One region of the Arthrobacter sp. LAR12-1-1.1 genome, then DNA from elsewhere that is predicted to be linked to it. Evidence: riboswitches for the same ligand, from Rfam matches in the RefSeq annotation. Region 1 holds a riboswitch; the other holds the start of a gene.

What was found. A riboswitch is a leader RNA that binds a small molecule or an ion and turns the genes downstream of it on or off. The one in region 1 is predicted to bind cyclic di-AMP.
Region 2: it holds a riboswitch for cyclic di-AMP, as region 1 does, so the genes downstream of both, MRBLAR12_RS18735 (M23 family metallopeptidase) here and MRBLAR12_RS11300 (hypothetical protein) in region 1, are expected to answer to the same signal.

What each region holds. Positions count from the first base shown of each region.
Region 1 covers NZ_JBEGIG010000013.1:6,760-14,178, reverse strand. Annotated here, with positions in the region: gene MRBLAR12_RS11330 (serine hydrolase) at 1-556, opposite strand, end outside; gene MRBLAR12_RS11325 (dihydrofolate reductase family protein) at 774-1,331, shown strand; gene MRBLAR12_RS11320 (phosphatase PAP2 family protein) at 1,445-2,227, shown strand; gene MRBLAR12_RS11315 (DedA family protein) at 2,230-2,982, shown strand; gene MRBLAR12_RS11310 (response regulator transcription factor) at 2,988-3,665, shown strand; gene MRBLAR12_RS11305 (sensor histidine kinase) at 3,652-4,662, shown strand; gene MRBLAR12_RS11300 (hypothetical protein) at 4,759-5,424, opposite strand; cyclic di-AMP (ydaO/yuaA leader) riboswitch at 5,429-5,632, opposite strand; gene MRBLAR12_RS11295 (hypothetical protein) at 5,803-6,081, shown strand; gene MRBLAR12_RS11290 (cation:proton antiporter) at 6,078-7,292, shown strand; gene MRBLAR12_RS11285 (DNA alkylation repair protein) at 7,343-7,419, opposite strand, start outside.
Region 2 covers NZ_JBEGIG010000045.1:20,672-28,090, forward strand. Annotated here, with positions in the region: gene MRBLAR12_RS18720 (MFS transporter) at 1-672, shown strand, start outside; gene serC (phosphoserine transaminase) at 738-1,868, opposite strand; gene MRBLAR12_RS18730 (metal-dependent transcriptional regulator) at 2,229-2,924, shown strand; cyclic di-AMP (ydaO/yuaA leader) riboswitch at 3,070-3,289, shown strand; gene MRBLAR12_RS18735 (M23 family metallopeptidase) at 3,294-4,115, shown strand; cyclic di-AMP (ydaO/yuaA leader) riboswitch at 4,253-4,422, shown strand; gene MRBLAR12_RS18740 (NlpC/P60 family protein) at 4,718-5,476, shown strand; gene MRBLAR12_RS18745 (HNH endonuclease) at 5,696-6,196, shown strand; gene mobA (molybdenum cofactor guanylyltransferase) at 6,282-6,959, shown strand; gene MRBLAR12_RS18755 (DUF6457 domain-containing protein) at 6,981-7,268, shown strand; gene MRBLAR12_RS18760 (molybdopterin molybdotransferase MoeA) at 7,265-7,419, shown strand, end outside.

The DNA of each region.
Region 1 (7,419 bases):
TGGCCGTACTGGCGGCAACAAACTTGCCCTGGGCTCCGTAGCCGTGGACCACGCCGTCGGACAGATCAATCAACGACACCCCCAGCGCGTAATTGCTGTTGGCCGCGATGATCGCGTTGATCTGGCTGTCCAGTTCGGGGCTGATGGCCGGGACAGCGACGGCGGGGACTTCTGCGGGCTTCCCTGCGGCCGCCGCTTCGGCGACGGCCGCGGGAACGGGGCCCGCCACGGGTGACGCAGCGGCGGGCAGATCGGATGCCGCAGCTGTCCGGCTGGCGTCGGCGGCTGGCCCTGAGGCCTGGGCGGCCAGCGGCGAGGGTGCGGCGGCGGTGCCCGACGTGGTCGCCGCAGCGGCTGGCGGATCAGCCGGGATCCCTGCCCGGACGCCCGCGTAGACGCCACCGGCAGCCACAAGGGCCAGTGCGACGGCGGCCGCAGTCAGATACTGCGGCCGGATCTTTCCCTCACGCTTGGCGAGGGGCCGCGGCCGGAGCTGGGATCCGCCGTCGGCCCGGTGCGCGCCGGAGCGGTAGTGGCGCGGCGGCGGCTCAGTCATCCGGACCGGCCCCGGGCAATTGTTCGAAATCGTTCGCAGGCATCGTTCTTCCCCCGAAGGTGACTGACCGCGGTGGGGCCATAGAGTCCCTGCATTCTTCCCGCTCGAGGCTCCCCGCGCAAGGGCAAGGCCACCGGACAGGCTCGGTCAGCCACCCAACGCCGGGGCGTACGCTGGAGACAAGCGCGGCGTACTCTGATGAAACCGAGGAGCGGTGATGCGAAAAATCATCATGGTCATGCAAGTGTCCCTCGACGGATTCTTCGAGGGACTGGACCGCGACATCAGCTGGCACATGGTGGACGAAGAGTTGCACCGCCACATGAACGAAAAGCTCGCCCCCATGGGCGCCTTCCTGGAAGGCAGGGTCACATACGAGCTGATGGAAGGGTTTTGGCCGACGGCGGACCAGGACCCCGATGTCAGTCCCGTGATGGCCGATTTCGCCCAAATCTGGCGGAACCTGCCCAAGCTCGTCTACTCCCGGACACTAACAACGGCCGGCCGGAACGCTGCTGTGATTCGGGAGGTCGTGGCGGAAGAAGTCTTGGCACTGAAGTCGCAGCCGGGCGGAGACATGGCCCTCGGCGGGGCGGAACTCGCCGACACTTTCCGGCGGCTCGGGCTGATCGACGAATACTGGGTGTACGTCCATCCGGTACTGATCGGACGCGGACGACCCATGTTCAAGGACGCCGACAGCAGAGCCCAGCTCCGGCTGTTGGAGACGCACACCTTTGGCAACGGGGTGGCGCTGCTCCGCTACGCCGCGTAGCCGGCGCTGTGGCACGCCCCCGCGGCACTTTCTTAAGCGTTTCTTAAACGCCTGGCGGAAGTGTGGGAGTCGGCGCCTTTTCGGGCGCCCGTTGTCCCGAGCCGGAGGATCCCATGACTGGACCCGTCCCTGTCAAAAGCGTTGAACACGATGCAGCACAGCGCCGCACTGCTGCCGTCCGTCCTGTCGCAGGGCTGCGGCTGTGGGTCCTCCCCCAGGTCCGCCACTGGGTGTTGCTGGGCGTCCTGCTGTCCGCCGCCGTCGTGGCACTGGGCCTGGCGGCGCAGCTGACGCCGGGCTTTAGCGCCGCCGAGCTTGGTGTCGACCAGGACCTCAGCCAGCATCACGCCGCCGCCCTGACCGCCGTCGCGATGGCACTCAACGTCGTGTTTGGACCGGTGGCGGGTCTCGCTCTGATCGGCGCCGCAGCACTCTACATCTGGCTGTTCCGGGGCGGACTGGTCAAGGCCGTGGCCTTCGGCCTCGTGGCTTCGTCCGGGTGGGTGGCGAGTGAATTCTTCAAGATCGTCGTGGCCCGGCAGCGGCCCAGCCCCGCCCTGCTGTTCGATCCCCTGGCTCCGGAAACCGGCTCCAACAGTTTCCCGAGCGGCCACGTGTCCTTTGCGGTGGCACTCGGATTCGCCGTGTACTTCCTGGCCCGCGGAACCCGCTGGGCCAAGGTCACCGCCGTTGGGGCGGCGGCAATGGCGCTCGTCGTTGCCTGGTCGCGGCTGTATATCGGCGTCCACTACCCCACGGATGTCGCGGCTTCGTTCCTGGCCGCGAGCGCAGCGGTGGTCATGCTTGCGGGGTTGTGGAACGTGGTTGCGCCGCGGATGGCCGGCCGGCTTCGTGCCCCGTCCGTCACCCGGTCACTGGGTCCTGAGAGGAATTGAGAATGCACGCCTTGGACGTTTTTTCCTTACTTCCGGCAACAGACAGGGTCGTTCAGGCCGCCGCTGCCGCAGGTACACCCTCACTGCTGGACCCGGCAAGCCTGCTCGCCGGGCTGGGTCCGACCGCTTTGGGCGTCATCGCGCTCATGGTTTTCATTGAATCGGGCGTGCTCTTTCCTTTCCTGCCCGGGGACTCGCTGCTGTTCACCGCAGGCCTTCTGCACCAACAGCTGCAACTGTCGCTGCCGGTGCTGATCGGTGTCGTCACCGCGGCTGCCGTCGCCGGGGACCAGGTCGGCTACATGCTGGGACGGAAATTCGGCCGGCGATGGTTCAAGGACGATGCCCGGATCCTGAAGACAGCGCACCTGACCACTACGGAGGACTTCTTCCGCCGCCACGGCGGGGCCGCCGTCGTGCTGGCCCGCTTCGTCCCGATGGTCAGGACGTTTGCTCCCCTTACCGCCGGGATCGCGCGGTATGAGTACAAGTACTTCACTCTCTGGAATATCACCGGGGCGGCGGCGTGGGCCGTTTCCGTGACGATGCTTGGCACCTGGTTGGGACACTTTGACATCGTCGCCAAGAACATTGACGTCATTGCCGTGGCCATGGTCCTCATCTCCGTGGTGCCTTGGGCGGTGCAGCTCCTCAAGCGCCGCCGCAACAGCCGCACCGCAGCCGCACCGGCCGGCGACACGCCCGCGGGAACCGAGGACGGACTGCGGACTGAGGAAATGGCCGCGGAAGAATAGCTGACATGACTACCGCTGACCGCCCCTCCCTGCTGCTCGTCGAGGACGACGCCGTTCTGGGACCGCTCATCGCCGAGCTCCTGGACCCGGATTACCGGGTCCAGTTGGTCACCAACGGCCGTGATGGCCTCCACCACGGACTGACCGGGGCCTGGGACGTCATGGTGATCGACCGCGGGCTGCCTGTCATGGACGGTATCGCCCTCATCGCGGCTTTACGGTCGAAAGGCATTGCCACGCCCATCCTGATCCTGACCGCGCTGGGCGATGCCGACGAAAAGATCAGGGGTCTGGACGCCGGAGCCAACGATTACGTGACCAAGCCGTTCGACGCCGGCGAACTGGCGGCACGCCTGCGCGCACTGACGCGCACCTTCCCTTCCCCGGCCCCGGCGCCGGTGGCGATCGGGGACTGGGAACTGGATCCGACGCAGCGTTCCGTCCGGTCCGTCTACGGGCACACGGTGTCGCTGACCGCGAAAGAAGGCCAATTGCTCGCAGCCCTGGCCGCGGAACCCGGCCGTGTCTTCACCCGGGACGAACTCCTCGCGGCGTACTTCCACGCCTCGGACCAGCCCGGCGTGATCGATACCTATGTTCATCACCTGCGCCGGAAGATCTCCAAGGCCGTCATCCGCACGGTGCACGGCCTCGGTTACCAGATCGGCGATGCCCATGAGTAACGGCGGGACCGCAGGAAATCCGGACCACTCCATTCTGCGCAAGGCCTCGCTCAAGGTCGCGCTGCGGATCAGCGCCGCGTGCGCGGTAATGGTTCTCGGGCTGCTCGCTGCCACGGCGCTGTACCTCATGAATCAACTCGCCCATCCAGAAGTGCCGGGCTCGGCGGCGGCCGGGACGGCCTACGCGTACCTGGACTCCAAAGATGTCCTCGAAGCCATGGTCATCGCCGGGGTGGCGGGAATCTTGCTGGCCGGCATCGTCGGGTGGCTCAGCGCGCGCAGCGCCATCCGTCCCCTCGGTGATGCCTTGGCCAGGCAGCGGCGCTTCGTCCAGGACGCGAGCCACGAACTGCGCACGCCCTTGACCATCCTGGACACCAGGATCCAGCTTGCCCAGCGCAATACCGTGCCCGGCTCCAGGCAAGGCCACGACCTGGCCCGGATCCGGGAGGACGCAGCAACGCTGACCGGGATTGTCAACGAACTGCTCCTCGCGGCAACAGCGGAAGTCCCGGACCGCTCCGCACCGCCTGCCGACCTTGCCGACACCGCCGCCAGCGTCGCCGGGAGCCTCCAGCTGGTGGCAGAGCAGCGCAAGGTGGCCGTGGACTTCGTAGCCGATGCCCGGCCGCTGGCCCGGATCGAGAATAATGCGCTGCGCCGTGCCGTGCTTGCCCTGGCGGACAACGCCCTCGCCCACACGCCCCCGGGCGGCCGGGTGTCCATCACGACCTCGATCGAGCAGAACCGCGCCGTGATCACGGTGGCGGACACGGGGACCGGAATCACCGGCGTCGATCAGACCCGGATCTTTGACCGCTTCGTACGGACCGCCAGCACAGGCAGTGCACACGGACAGCGAAGCTTTGGCATCGGTCTGGCCTTGGTCAGGGAGATCGCCGTCGCTGCGGGCGGCGCCGTTGAGGTGGCCGCGACAGGTGCCGAGGGGACGGTCATGAAGTTGACGCTTCCACTGGCCGGGCGGGGGAATCCCTGAGAACTATATGTACAGGAAAGACCGGCGATCGATTGCCCCCAAGGGAATCGATCACCGGTCTTTCCGGACTTTCCGGCCCGGAAGAGGCAGCGCGGCTTAGGCGCGGACGAAGGTGACGCCGCCGGTCGCCGTGAGCCATGACAGCGGGTGGACCATCGTCTGGTTCTTTCCGTTCATGCCGCCACTGACCACCTGGCCGTTGCCGGCGTAGATGGCAACGTGGCCGGACTGGACCACCATGTCGCCGGGCTGCGGGGTGCCCACAACGGTTCCGAGGCCAAGGAACGCCCGGGGACCAATGTTGCCAACCGGCTTGCCTGCCGCGCCAAGGGCCTTTTCGACCATGGCGGTGCAGTCCTGGGTGATGCCCACCTGGCTGTAAGCGGCCGAGAGCATGATGGCGTTGCGTCCGCCGGCAGCGGGCGCCGCGGCCGGCGCGGCCGCCGGAGCGGCCTGCACCTGCACGGTTGCCTTCGGTGCTGCTGCAGGCGCAGCGGCGGGAGCCGGCGCCGCGGCAACGGGCTGTTCGATGACCGGCGCTGCGACGGTAGCTACCGCGGGGCGGTCAAAGCTGATCTTGACGCTTGAGTCGGCGTTCACGGGGGCGCTGACCAGTCCCGTGACGTCCACGTTGGACGCCGGAGCGGAGTCCCGCTGAGCAGGTGCTGCGGCTGCGTTGGCTGCCATTCCGCTGGTGAGGACCAGGCCGGATGCGGCGGCGAGGACGGCCGTATGGCGCACAAAAGTACTGATTGAAGACATGAATGTAGCCTCTCCCAATGCCTGCGAGGTGAGCTGTCGGATTCGGATGGGAGGCACCCGGCCGCACTCCCGGGCCCGTCGTTGCGGGCACTGTGCGGCTTCACCCCAAGGCCTGCGAAATCAGCAGGCCAAAAGTGGTTTCCCCGTCTCTGCCGGTCGTTGATGCGAGTTACCCCCGGGCCGCGGCAGAGTTAGGCAATCGGCTGGGGAGCGCCCGTATCGGAGACAACAGGCACTCATCCACCGTAACGCGATCCGCATGCAAAAGTCACATTCAGGTAACGGCGGCCACAGAACGGTCCGGCAATTGCCCATGGGGCGGCGCCGCATCCGAACGTAGGATGATGCCATCAGCACACGCCGAAGCGGAGGCCCGAAATGAACAGCCACTGTGTCGCCATCTGCCAGTTGAGCAATCAGCCACAGGAGGATTTCGACGTCAACACCGAGCTGCTGATCCTGGACGGCCGGGACGTCCACGTGACCACCTGGGACGCGGAACCGCGCGACGGAGGTTTCGACGAGCACGTCCTGAATGACCGGGTGGACGCACTTGGGTACATGGTTGTCAATGACTGGGCGTTCCTGGACGGGAAAGCCTACGCCGTGGTGGAGCGGCGGTCGGGCCCTGGGCCCGCCCGCAGCGGCGAGCCGTGACATTCCTGTCCCTGGCGCTGATCGCCGTCGTCGCCCTGGCCGGACCCCTGCTGGCGCTGCCGGCGCGCTGGCGGTTGCCGGTGATGCTGGGCGAACTGTTGGCCGGCATCGCGATCGGACGCTCAGGCCTGGCCCTGGTTGATCCTGCGGACCCGACGTTTATCCTGCTGGCCAACATCGGGTTCGCGCTGATGATGTTTGTGGCCGGAACCCATGTTCCCGTGAGGGATCCGCAGATCCGCTCCGCCCTCGGCAATGGCTCCCGCCGGGCTATTGCGGCCGCGGCGGCAGCGGTGGCGGTCGGAACCGGGATCGGTCTGCTCTTCGGGACTGGACATGCTCCCCTCTACGCAGTGCTGCTGGCGTCCTCGTCGGCCGCCCTGGTCCTTCCGATCATCGATTCGCTGCGCCTCGGCGGACCCGATGTCGTCGCCATGACCGCGCAGGTGGCCATCGCCGACATAGCCTGCATTGTGGCGTTGCCGCTCCTCGTGGATCCGCCCAACGCAGGCCGCGCGGCGCTGGGCGTGCTTACGGTGACCGGCTGCGCGGTGGTGCTCTATTTCGTCTTGCGCTGGCTGGAGCGCAGGGGAATCCGCGCTCGCGTGCACCAACTCTCGGAAAGCCGCAAGTTTGCCCTGGAGCTGAGGAGCCAGCTGGCCGTTCTCTTCGCCCTGGCCGCAGTCGCGACATGGAGCAATGTGTCCGTGATGTTGGCAGGCTTTTCCTTCGGCCTGGTGGTGGCCGCCGTCGGCGAACCGCGGCGGCTGGCCCGGCAACTGTTCGCCCTCAGCGACGGTTTCCTTAGTCCGGTGTTCTTCGTCTGGCTGGGTGCATCGCTGACGCTCAAGGACCTGGCCGGACATCCGGAGATGATTGCCCTCGGCGTGGTCCTGGGAGTAGGGACCCTGCTGACGCACGCCGGCCTGGCGTTCCTGGGTCTCCCGCTGCCCCTCGGGGTGTTGTCGGCGGCCCAACTTGGCGTGCCGGTTGCGGCGGCGAGCATCGGCACACAGCTTCAGGTCCTGCTCCCGGGCGAGGCAGCGGCCCTGCTGGTCGGCGCTCTAGTCACCATAGCCGCGAGCGCCGTCGCCGGGTCACGGGCGGCGAGGGCTTTCGCGCTGCCTGCAAATGCCGACGGCAGATCCGGCGATGCCGGCAGCGCCGTCGGACAGGGCGATCCGGGCGGTCCCGGAGATCCGAAAGTCTGAAAGTCCGCAGCTCTGAACGCGGGCCGGGCCCGCGGGGAACGGTCGGATGGTCACTCTCCAACGGACGTGAATTGCAGCTCCGGCCTCGTCTTTGCCATCTCGGCCAGGACCCGGGAAACCGCGTCCC
Region 2 (7,419 bases), on a different contig from region 1:
GTGCTCGTAGCGATCTTCATCGTGGGAACCCTGGGGCTGAACTTCGCCCTGTTCATTGCGGCCATGGTGGGTAAGGAATTCGGCCTCGACGCGGGGGCCTTCGGCCTGATGAATTCGATCATGGCCATCGGATCCGTCGCCGGGGCGCTGTTGTCCGCCGGCCGCGGCAAGCCCCGGCTGCGGGTCATTTTCGGGGCGGCAGCGGCCTTCGGCGTAACCTCCGGCATCGCCGCGATGGCCCCAAACTACTTCTGGTACGGCGTTGCTCTGGTGCCCGTGGGTCTGTTCGCCATCACCATGATGACGAGCGCCAACGGGTACGTCCAGACCACCACGGACCCCGTAATGCGGGGCCGGGTGATGGCCCTCTACATGGCAATTTTCATGGGCGGAACTCCCATTGGGGCGCCGCTCGTCGGCTGGGTGGCAAACACCGCCGGCCCCCGCTGGTCCATGGCGGTTGCGGCGGGCGCCGGCCTGCTGGCGGCCCTGATCGGGCTGGTGTGGATCATCCGGGCGAAGCACCTGCGGCTCCACTTCAACCGTCGCGCGCGCGGGCTGCGGTACTTCCACGTCGAAAGCGGGACCGGTCCAGCCGGCGCCAGCCCTGGTTCCCAGCCGGGTGCGCGGCGCGGCTCACAACAGAATGTGCAGCCGGGCGGACCGGCCTGAAACGATGACGGCGCCGCCGCGGCCTGAGTTCTCATGGGCCGTGACGGCGCCGCCGGGCGCTGAGGCTACTTTTTCAGTTCAGCCACGACGAAATCGATGCACTCGAGCAGTGCCGAGACGTCGTCCGGCTCGATCGCCACGAAGGTGGCGATGCGCAGCTGGTTGCGGCCCAGCTTGCGGTACGGCTCGGTGTCGACGACGCCGTTCGCGCGGAGCACCTTGGCGATGGCCGAGGCATCGATCGATTCGTCGAAGTCGATCGTGGCGATCACGTTGGAACGGTCCTCGGCCTTGGCCACGAACGGCGTGGCGTAGCCGGACGCCTCGGCCCAGCGGTAGATGCGGCCGGCGGAATCCGCGGTCCGGGCGGCTGCGAAGTCCAGGCCGCCGTTGGCGTTCAGCCACTGCACCTGGGCATCCAGGGTCACCAGGGTGGCCAGCGCCGGGGTGTTGTAGGTCTGGTTGAGCCGGGAGTTGTCGATCGCCGTCTGGAGGTCCAGGAAGTCGGGGATCCAGCGGTTGCCGGCCTTGATCCGTGCCGCCCGCTCCAGCGCCGCGGGGGAAAACAGGCCCAGCCACAGGCCGCCGTCGGACGCGAAGTTCTTCTGCGGCGCGAAGTAGTACACGTCGGACTCCGCCACGTCCACGTCCAGCCCGCCCGCGGCCGAGGTCGCGTCCACCAGCACCAGCGACCCCTCGTCGGCGCCTGCCACGCGCTGGACGGGGGCAGCCACGCCGGTTGAGGTTTCGTTCTGCGGCCACGCATAGACGTCGACGCCGGCCTCCGCCCGGGCGGAGGGGCGGGTGCCGGGTTCGGCCTTGATAATGGAGGACTCGGCGAGGAACGGCGCCTTGTTGGTGGCCGAGGCAAACTTCGAGCCGAACTCGCCGAAGGACAGGTGCTGCGCCTTGTTCTCTACGAGTCCGAAGCTGGCGATGTCCCAGAACGCGGTGGATCCGCCCACACCGAGCACGACTTCATAGCCTTCGGGCGCGCGGAAGAAATCGCTGAGGCCGCTGCGTACCGAGCCGACCAGGTTTTTCACCGGTGCCTGGCGGTGCGAGGTCCCCAGCAGCTTCGCCGATGCCGCGGCGAGGGCGTCCATCTGTTCCGGTCGGACCTTGGACGGGCCGGCGCCGAACCGTCCGTCCTTGGGCAGGAGGTTGGCGGGGATCGTGACGCTCGTGTCGCTCACAGTGGCTCCAATTTTCGGCGGGTTCGTAGCGTGGCTGGGAGGTGGCCTGGCAGGGATGGCTACAACGGACACCCCTTTTTCATTCTGCCTGTTCTATTTTGCCTGTTTCATTCTGCCTGACGGGTCCCGGCGATATGGAAAAAGGCCTGTCACAGTCAGGTCATTGAGACGCCGGGGGCTGCCGGCCTACGGGCGCCGGGAGGGCAGTCCCGGGCCGAACGAAAATTATCCGGAGTAATTCAAAATAGGCTAGGCTGGCATGCGAACGTACGGCGGATCCCGCCAGGGCGCATCCTGCATGCAGCCCGCACGCGGTACGGTGGGAATGACGCAAGGACTGCGCTCGAGGAGCTGAGCTGAATGACGGATCTGATCGATACCACGGAGATGTATCTTCGGACCATTCTGGAACTTGAAGAAGAAAACATCGTTGCCCTCCGTGCCCGCATCGCCGAACGGCTCCGCCACTCCGGCCCCACCGTTTCCCAGACCATCGGCCGCATGGAGCGTGACGGGCTTGTGGTTGTTTCCGGTGACCGGCACCTTGAACTGACCGAAACCGGGCGGAAACGCGCCATCGGTGTCATGCGCAAGCACCGCCTCGCCGAACGACTGCTCGCGGACGTGATCGGACTCGACTGGGCCTACGTCCATGAGGAAGCGTGCCGCTGGGAGCATGTCATGAGCGAACGCGTCGAGCGCCGAATCTTCGAGATGCTCAACCACCCGACAGTTTCGCCCTACGGAAACCCCATTCCGGGGCTGGCAGATCTTGGCGGGGTGCCCAATGGTGCCCCCGCGGACAGGGCGGTAAACCTCCTGGAGGCCATGGCCGGTTACGGTGCGGGTTCGCGGATCACGGTCAACCGGCTCGCGGAGCCGATCCAGGTGGAGCCGGAGCTTCTGGCCCAGCTCGACGAAGGCGGAATCCGGCCTGGCGCGCTGGTCTCGCTGGAGCGTGTGGGGGAGTACATCTCGGTCCGCGTCCCCGATATCGAGGGAGCCCTGGAACTGCCGCCCGAGGTTGCCGCGCACGTCTTTGTAACGGTCGCCTGACCGGCCGCAACGGGCCGGTTGTGGGACGACCCATGAGTTCTGCACAGTTGCGATTACGGATTTATCACCGGGCGGCTTAATCCCCTATAGTTAGTGGCCAGTACCGATACCAAAGCGTTACCTGATCCGAAGCCGAGCCCTGCCAGCGGATTAGTCGCTGAACCACCTTCTGGCAGGGGCGGGGGAACCACTTTCGGCTGCTACTTAAGCAGCCTTGGGGTGAAGTCCGTCAGCGGCAAGCAGCTTCCACCGAAGGATCCCCTGGGGATACCCCTGTGCCTGGCTGCTTGCAACGGCGGACCGGGTCTTTGATCTCTCTGACCCGAATCCGACAGCTAACTTCGCAGGCTCTCCAGAGAGGAACCGTTCTTGACCACCCAGACCGCCAGGGGCCGTCGCCGCGCGACCGGTCCCGCTCCGGAGCCGCGTCCCGTCGTCGCGCATATGGCCGAACGCCCGCGCGACGCGCACCGCGATGAACGGCGTCGCCGGCGCAGTCCGTTCCGTCAGGTAACGGAGTTTGCCTCGGCCAGCGGAGTCGGGCAGAAAGCCGGGATCGCCCTGGCCGCAACTGGTCTGGTTCTCACCGTGACGGTCCCCGTCACGAGCCCCGTGATGGCCTCCAATCCCGGCGGATCCGGCGCTCTCTCGGCCGCCGTTCAGCCGGATGTCACCGCCGCTGCCGCGGCAAAGGTCGACTTCAGCCGCACTGCCGTCACCACGAAGGGCGATCCGGACGGGAAGCTCAAGCAGCTGCTGAGCGCCCAGTCTGTGGGCAGCATCACCCGCGCCGCATCGGCGGGCACACTTGGCGGGCCGCTGGATCAGCTGGTCACGGCATCGCCCTACGGCTACCGCGTCAGCCCCATTACCGGAGGCGCGGGGGAGTTCCACCGCGGCCAGGATTTCGCTGCCCAGTGCGGCACGGCGGTCCATGCAGCCGCCAGCGGCACCGTGACCTTCAATGGATGGCATCCCTTCGGCGGTGGAAACCGGGTGGTCATCGACCACGGTAACGGCCTGGAGACCACGTACAACCACCTGTCCTCTGCCTCGGTCGAGGTCGGCCAGAAGGTATCGCGCGGTGACGTCGTCGCCATGAGCGGAACCACCGGCGCCTCCACGGGCTGCCACCTCCACTTTGAAGTGATGGTCAACGGCGACGTCGTTGACCCCCTCGGCTGGCTCTAACAAAGACGATGGACCACTCTCAGATTCTTGTGACACGCCGTGATCTGAATGTGACATTGGGTCCGGACTCCTGTAGGGTTTGAAGCACGCCAACTTTTCCGAAGTTGGCGCTCTTGAGTGGATTGCCTAGCTCTGCCACCGCTCAAGGTCCGTTCGCATTACATCGTCTGGCAGGGGCGGGGGAACCAATTTTGGCCTTCGAAAGAAGGCCTTGGGGTTAAGTCGCAAAGCTTCCCAGGAAGCAGCGCGGCCGGGTGACTCCCATCCGAATCCGACAGCTCACCTCGTAGGCATTGGGAGAGGCTACTTTCGTGTCTTCACGCCACAATTCTGCGCGCATGCGCACCGGCGAGGCTCTTTTGAGCCCGCTGGAATCCACATCACGTGCCGCCCTTGCCGGCGCCCGGATTGGATCACGTTCCGCAGGCTCATTCTCTACCGAGCCCGGACAGCATGCAGTTTCCGCTTTTGGCGCGTCTTCGCAGTACACCCTTCGCTAAGTAACCCATTTCGGGGCGATCCGGCGTACCCCCAAGATGCCGGAGCGTCCTCAGTCCGTGCCCGAAAGCGCGCGGTCCAAGGATCACGAAAGAGAGAACTTAATGACTACTCGTGCAACTGTTGCACGGCACCGCGCCGAGGTCACCAAGACCAACTCGCTGGCTGTTATTGCCAAGGCTGTCGGCGACAACGCCGGCGGCGTGGGCCGTCAGGCCGCGGTCATCGCCGCAGCTTCCGGTCTGGTTCTGACCAGTGGAATCGCAGCCAACGCTGCTGAGACCAATGTTCAGCGCGAATCCACCTCCGCTTCGGCCCTGGAAGTCCAGTCCGCCGCTCCGGCCACAATCTCGGCCGCTTCCACCATCGCGATCTCCTACGAGAAGCCCGCTGTGACCACGTCGCCGGCTCCCGTCGTCGAGGCCCCCAAGCCCGTCGTGCAGGTCCAGGATTCCAACGCCTCCCGCGCCGGTGGCACCGAGCTTGGTGTCAGCGGCGGCGTCGCTGCCCAGGCTCCCGCCGGCATCGGAAGCGGCTCCGGCGCAACCATCGCCGCCGCTGCCTACGCACAGATCGGCGTGGCGCAGGACTGCACCGCCCTCGCCACCAACGCGCTGGCCGCGGCCGGCATCCACTACCACGGCTGGCCGGCAGGTTACCTGTCCCTGGGCCGCACCGTGAGCGCCGCCGAGGCACGCCCGGGCGACCTCGCCTACTACCAGAACGGCGGCGTGGGCATGGCTCACATCGCGGTCTACGTCGGCAACGGCATGGCAGTCCACGGCGGCTGGAACGGCGGAACCACCGCGCTGTACAGCGTAAACGTCGGCTCCGGCCCGGTCTTCATCCGCGTCGGCGCCTAAGCAAGATCCCAGCACCTTCGAAAGACCCCCGCCTCTTGGCGGGGGTCTTTTGCGTTGCCGCACCGTGAACTTTCCGCGCTGAAGACTGCGCCCGTGAAAAAATATTCGGTGATCCGGCACCTGAGTGTTTACTCTTGTGTTGTCGATCCATAGCCCGACCATGCAGAGGGCAGCCGGCCCTCGTGCCGCTGGCGGGTGCGGCCGTGAAGAGGTATGCGGATGCGCACTCTCGTTCTGAATGCTGGATATGAACCCCTGGCGGTCATCACCTTCCGCCGGGCGCTCGTCCTTGTCCTAACCGGAAAGGCCAGCGTGGTGGCCGAAGGGGACGACCCCGTTGTCGGCCCCCAGGATATTCTGGGCCGCCCGTCCGTGATCCTGCTGAACCGCTACATCCGGCCGAGGTACAACACCATGACAGCGGTGAGCCGCCGCGGCGTGCTCCGCCGCGATGCCCACCGCTGCGCCTACTGCGGCAAGGCTGCCCACACCATCGACCACGTCCAGCCAAAATCCCGGGGCGGGGCCGATTCCTGGGAGAACCTGGTGGCGGCGTGCCTGCGGTGCAACAACGCCAAGAGCGACCACACCCCGGCGGAGATGGGCTGGAAGATCGGTTTTGTTCCGGGCCCGCCAAAGGGCGCCATCTGGCAAATCAAGGAGCTCGAGAAGCCGACGCCGGCTTGGGACCCGTTCCTGTTGCCTGAGTCAGCGGCCTGAACTGCTGCCTGGACTGCTGCCTGAACTGCCTCCGGGCAGTTCATGGCTGATTCGGCGGCAGCCGGCGCCGCGCTAGGCTGAACCGGTGGAGTTCGATGCCATTATTCTCGCCGGGGGACGGTCCTCCCGCCTGGGCGGCGTGCCCAAATCCGGGCTGATCTACGACGGCGCCACCCTCCTTGAGCGCTCACTGCGCGCCGCGGGCGGGGCAGGGCGCACCGTCGTCGTCGGTCCTGACCCCGGGGACCTGCCCGGGGGCGTGCTGAGCTGCAGGGAAGACCCGCCCTTCGCGGGGCCGGCCGCCGCCATCGCCGCGGGACTGGCCGCGCTGGACGCGGACCACCCCGGCCGGCACGGGGCAGCCGCGCCGGCGCCGTTTACCCTGGTCCTTGCCTGTGACATGCCGCGCTCGGCCGAGGCAGTCCGCGCCCTGGCCGAATCGCTGGCCGCGTCTGTTGCAGTTGCGCCGGAACGGGACGGGGGCGACGGCGTCATGGCCGTCTCGGCCGAAGGCCGGAAGCAACCACTCGCGGGGTTTTATGGCACAGCTGCGCTACAACGTTGTGTTGCGGACGCCGCGGCCAGGGGCAGCCTGGAAAACGCGTCGGTCTTCGCCCTTCTTGCTAGGCTGGACGTGCGGGAAGTTCGCGTTCCCCCCGGTTCCACGGATGATGTCGACACCTGGGATGACGCGTCCGCATTAGGCGTTTCCGGTAGGCTTCCAGACCGCGGTCCGGGCGCCGGTCCGGAACTCCGCAGCTGAACTCGACCATGGAGGCAAACGGTGAAAAGCCAGGATGAAACGCTGGAAGACTGGTGCCGTGCCCTGCTCCAGGCCCTGGAGCTGGAAGACGTTGAGATTGACGTGAACGAGGTCCTCGCCCTGGCCGGGGTGGCTGCCCACTCCGTGGTGCGCCCGGCGGCGCCGCTGACGACGTTCATTGCCGGCTTTGCCGCGGGTCTGGCCTCCGGCTCCGGGCAGGCCACGGACTCCGTGTCCATGGAGTCCGCGATGGCCGTGGCGCGCCGGCTCGCCAAGGACTACGCAGCCGCCGAAGCCCCCGGGGCATGACGGCGGCGGCCCCGGACGGCAGCGGACCCACTGCCCCAGGCAGCGACGGCGGTAAAGACGGCCTCAGAGAGGGCTTCACGGAGGGCCCCGCAGACCCTCCCATCCCGGCGGGCCAGGACCCGGCGGGCCCGGACCCGACGGACCCGGATTC